2 regions of the Caballeronia jiangsuensis genome follow, and region 2 is predicted to be linked to the other one. Evidence: predicted binding sites of a transcription regulator. Region 2 holds the regulator's gene; the other holds the start of a gene.
What was found. Region 2 encodes HrcA, which represses chaperone genes, less so after heat shock. Its sites were predicted from a motif close to TTAGCACTCNNNNNNNNNGAGTGCTAA; they were not measured.

Region 1: a site for HrcA is predicted at 1,086-1,112, ahead of PQR08_RS07285 (co-chaperone GroES). Genes of this name have one in related genera too.

The regions. Positions count from the first base shown of each region.
Region 1 covers NZ_JAQQDB010000005.1:147,858-150,257, reverse strand. The annotation lists gene groL (chaperonin GroEL) at 1-618, opposite strand, end outside; gene PQR08_RS07285 (co-chaperone GroES) at 717-1,007, opposite strand; gene PQR08_RS07280 (sugar phosphate isomerase/epimerase family protein) at 1,311-2,093, opposite strand; gene PQR08_RS07275 (hypothetical protein) at 2,092-2,271, shown strand; gene PQR08_RS07270 (LysR family transcriptional regulator) at 2,293-2,400, opposite strand, start outside.
Region 2 covers NZ_JAQQDB010000010.1:95,605-98,004, reverse strand. The annotation lists gene hemH (ferrochelatase) at 1-792, opposite strand, end outside; gene hrcA (heat-inducible transcriptional repressor HrcA) at 915-1,931, opposite strand; gene PQR08_RS12870 (NAD kinase) at 2,117-2,400, shown strand, end outside.

The sequences.
Region 1 (2,400 bases), on a different contig from region 2:
GTTGATGAAGTACGGCGACAGGTAGCCGCGGTCGAACTGCATGCCTTCCACGACGTCCAGCTCGTCTTGCAGCGACTTGCCGTCTTCGACGGTGATGACGCCTTCCTTGCCGACCTTGTCCATCGCTTCAGCGATGCGCTCGCCGATCGACGTGTCGCTGTTCGCCGAGATCGAGCCAACTTGCGCGATTTCCTTGTTGGTCGTGCAGGGCTTGCTGATCTTGCGCAGTTCTTCGATTGCTGCGGTGACGGCCTTGTCGATGCCGCGCTTCAGGTCCATCGGGTTCATGCCCGATGCGACGTACTTCATGCCTTCGCGAACGATGGATTGCGCGAGCACGGTAGCGGTCGTGGTGCCGTCACCTGCGTTGTCGCTGGTCTTGGAAGCCACTTCCTTGACCATTTGCGCGCCCATGTTCTGGAGCTTGTCCTTCAGTTCGATTTCCTTCGCGACCGAAACACCGTCCTTGGTGACCGTCGGGCCGCCGAACGAGCGCTCGAGCACGACATTGCGGCCCTTCGGACCCAGCGTGACCTTGACGGCGTTGGCCAGGATGTTCACGCCTTCGACCATCTTGGCGCGTGCGGAATCGCCAAAAGTGACTTCTTTAGCTGCCATATCCAAACTCCTTGATTCGATTCGATTTTCCGGCTTCGCCCAGCGCGCCCGAAACGGGCTGCGGCTTGTTGGCGAAGCCGAACGTGCAGGAAGGATGCTTACTTGACCAGAACGGCCATGATGTCTTCTTCGCGCATGACGAGCAGTTCCTGCCCGTCGACCTTGACGGTCTGGCCAGCGTACTTGCCGAACAGGACGCGGTCGCCGACCTTCACGTCGAGGGCGTTCTGCACGCCCTTGTCATCGCGCTTGCCCGGGCCGATGGCCAGGACTTCGCCTTGATCCGGCTTCTCAGCCGCTGCTTCCGGGATCACGATGCCCGATGCGGTCTTGGTTTCCTGGTCCAGACGTTTGACGATGACGCGATCGTGCAAAGGACGAAGGTTCATACACACTCCTCTCTTGATTGAGACTGAAACGCGGGAAAACCCGTCCGTTGAGAACAATCTCGCCGGACGGCAATCTTGTTAGCACTCTCGTGCAGTGAGTGCTAATTATATGGACCGAGTTTGACAATTTCAAGGAGGGTACGAGCGGGGAATCCCGTAGTGGCCGGATTTATCGAACTTTGCGCTTCGTGTTCGGGACGTGGCGCGGGGACTTCGTCGGACATTCCGCGCCTGAATAAGTTTTCGACGGAGCGCGAATGATCGGCATAGCTAGGGTAAACCTTGGGTACCACCGTGACTTTGCTATGCGGCGTTCCACGCCAGACGCATGAAGTTCACGCTCTCGCGCATCGACGCAAGCGGTTCATCCTTGAAGCCGCACTCCGCACTGAGCAAACCCTGATAGCCACATGCTTTGAGATGACCGAAAAAGCTCGGGTAATCGTAGGAGCCCGTGCCCGGATTCAGCCGGCCGGTGTCGGCGAGATGAATATGCGCGAGCCACGCGCAATGTTCGCGTAACTCGTCGAGCGGCTCGTTCTCTTCGTCCATGTGATAGAAGTCCGCCAGTCCGCGCACTTCGGGTCGGTTCAGCTTCCTCGCGAGCCGCGCGCCATCGCCGACGCTGTTCACCAGATTCGACTCCTTGCGATTCAACGGCTCGATCGCGAGCGTGGTGCCGCTGCCTCGCAAGGCGTCCGCGCACCATTCGAGCGCGCTCAGGAATTCGTCTTCCGCCTGCGCCTGAGTCCAGCCTTCGGGAATGTTGCGCGTCCAGCCGCTGCCGAGCACGACCACGCGCGCTCGCGCAATCGTCAGCAATTCGACGACGCGATCGAAATACGCACGATTGCGACGCTCGTCTTTCTCCGGACCGACGATGCGCGCATCGTGCGGGAACAAATAGCTGAAGGCGCTCGCGGGCAACGGCAGGTCAGCAACCCTCGTCTTTGCATCGGCGAACGATGCGTCGTCTTCGAGTTTCATCGGCACGAGCTGCGCCTCGATGTAGTCGAGCCCGGCCTCCTTCATCAAGCTCGCGTTTTGCAGCGGCCCGCACCAGCCGAATTGGGGTGTCGTCGTCATGTCGCTTTCTCGTAAGAGGATGGGCTCAAGCGCAGCACTTCCGGCGTCGTCGTCGGCTGCGCGCGCCGCGCAGTTGCCAAATGTGCGCGTTTGCATCGACTTCCTCAAGCAGGAACTTGCGCACGGCGAATTTGCCTTGTGGCAGGCGGCGTCGGCAACTGACGAACGCGACGCCTGATCGCGGCGCGATCTCGCTCACTCAGCGCAGGCTGCTGAATAGCTGCGCCATCAGATCGCGCAGCCAGCGATTGCCCGCTTCATGGTGATACCGCGCGTGCCAGTGCTGCCGGACCGCAAAACCCTCCAC
Region 2 (2,400 bases):
CTGAAGCCACTCCGCGCGGCCGAAGCGCGACTGAAACGTGACGCGGCATTCCACCGGCGTGAGTCCGAGCGCGGCCGTGAGCAGCGCGCCGGTCGACTGGCACTGGTCGTGATACGGATCGCCGAGATCCATCGTGCGCTTCGGCACGCCGTGAAAGCTCAGGACGAGTTTGTCGCCCGCGGCGAAATCCGGCTGGCCGTGATGCCGCCAATAGTCGCGCACTTGTTCGGCAAGCGCGCCGATATACGCGGGATGATCCGCGTAATGGCGGATCGTGCGGATTTCCGGCTGATTGCGCACGCGCTTGAGCGCGGCGAAGGCATCGTCGAACGCGGTTGCTGTCGTGGACGACGAGTATTGCGGATACATCGGCAAGAGAAGAATGCGATCGGCACCTTCGAGCTTCAGCTGATTCAGCATCGCGCCGATGCCGGGCGACCCGTAGCGCATCGCGTAGTCGACGATCACGTGATAGTCGTTCGCCGCGAACAGCCGCCGCAGACCCTCGACCTGTTTTTCCGTATGCACGCGCAGCGGCGAGCCTTCGTGCATCCACACCTGCGCGTATTTCTTGGCCGACGCCCGTCCGCGAAACGGCAGGATCAGCCCGCGCAGAATGACCTGCCACACGAGCGACGGAATTTCCACGACGCGCGGATCGGACAGAAACTGCGCCAGATACTTGCGCACCGCCCGCGGCGTGGGCGCGTCCGGCGTGCCGAGATTGATCAGCAGCACCGCGACGCGATGCGAAGCGCTGGGCTGCGAGGGCAACTCGAGGTCGAAACGCATAGGGCAAGCGGGCCGGAAGGTGGTCGTCTAAAAGTTGAAGACCATTATAGCGGCGGGCTCAAGCGGGCATCATTGGCCGAACGGCCTAGTGGCGCAGCCTTGCGTGCCGCGCCAAGATGGCGTCACTGATGACTAAGGGACATCGAGAGCAGGCGCGCGGTGATGTCCACGATCGGAATCACGCGGTTATACGCCATGCGCGTCGGGCCGATCACGCCGAGCGTGCCGACGATCTTCCCGTTGACCTCGTACGGCGCTGTCACGACGCTCATTTCCTCGATCGGCACGAGATTCGACTCGCCGCCGATGAAGATCTGCACGCCTTGTGCGTGGCTCGATACATCCAGCAGTTGAAGGAGGCTCGTCTTTTGGTCGAACAAATCGAAAAGCTTGCGCAGCCGCGCCATGTCGGAGGAAAGGTCCGCCACTTCGAGCAGATTGCGCTCGCCGGAAATGAGCACGGTGTCCATGGGATCCGTCTCGGCGGTGCTCGCGACCACGGCCGCCTGCATGAGCGCGGTCATGTCGCCGCGCAACTGGTCGATTTCCTCGCGCAGACGGCGGCGCACTTCGTCGAAGGACAGGCCCGCGAAATGCGCGTTGATGTAATTGGAGGCTTCGACGAGCTGCGAGGGCGAGTAGTCGCGCTGCGTCGCCATCATGCGGTTCTGGACGTCGCCTTCGGGCGTCACGATGATGAGCAGGATGCGCTTGTCCGACAGCCGCATGAACTCGATCTGCTTGAACATGTGGCTGCGGCGCGGCGTGAGCACGACGCCCGCGAACGACGAAAGACTGGACAGCACGCTCGCCGCCGCCGCGACGATTTTTTGCGGCTCCTCGCCCTGCAGGCGGGTCTTGACGGCGGTGGTCATGGCTTCGTCTTGCGGCGCTTCTACAGTCAGCATCGTGTCGACGAAGAGCCGGTAACCGCGCGGCGTGGGGATGCGTCCCGCCGACGTATGCGGGCTCGAGACGAGGCCGAGCTCCTCGAGATCCGACATCACGTTGCGGATCGTCGCGGGGCTCAGTTCGAGACCGGAATGGCGTGATAACGTGCGCGAACCGACCGGCTGACCTTCGGCGATGTAGCGCTCGATCAACGTTTTCAGGAGGGTTTGTGCACGTGGGTCTAGCATGGGGAAATTTTAGCTCAACGAGTCGGAGGGCGGCGAGCCGCGCCGTGTGCGCTGCGTTCAACGTCCGCTCCATTCTAGCGATAAACGACGGGCGTGCCGTGCGGCGTCGTGCGGTCCCGTCGCAGCACGCTCGTCCGCCATCGCCCGCGGTTCTTTTCGCTCTCTGACTATGGTGTAATGCCGGCATGGAAATTGGCCAATTCAAGACCGTCGCCCTCGTGGGGCGCACCAACACGCCAGGCATCGAGGCGCCGCTGAGATCGCTCGCCGGTCTTCTGGCGCAGCAAGGCTTCGAGGTCGTGTTCGAGGCGGGCACCGCGAAAGATGTCGATGTGACGGAGTTTCCGGCGCTCTCCATCGCGGAGATGGGCGCGCGCGCGGACGTCGCGATCGTGCTCGGCGGCGACGGCACCATGCTCGGCATCGGCCGGCAGCTCGCGCCGTACAAGACGCCGCTCATCGGCGTGAA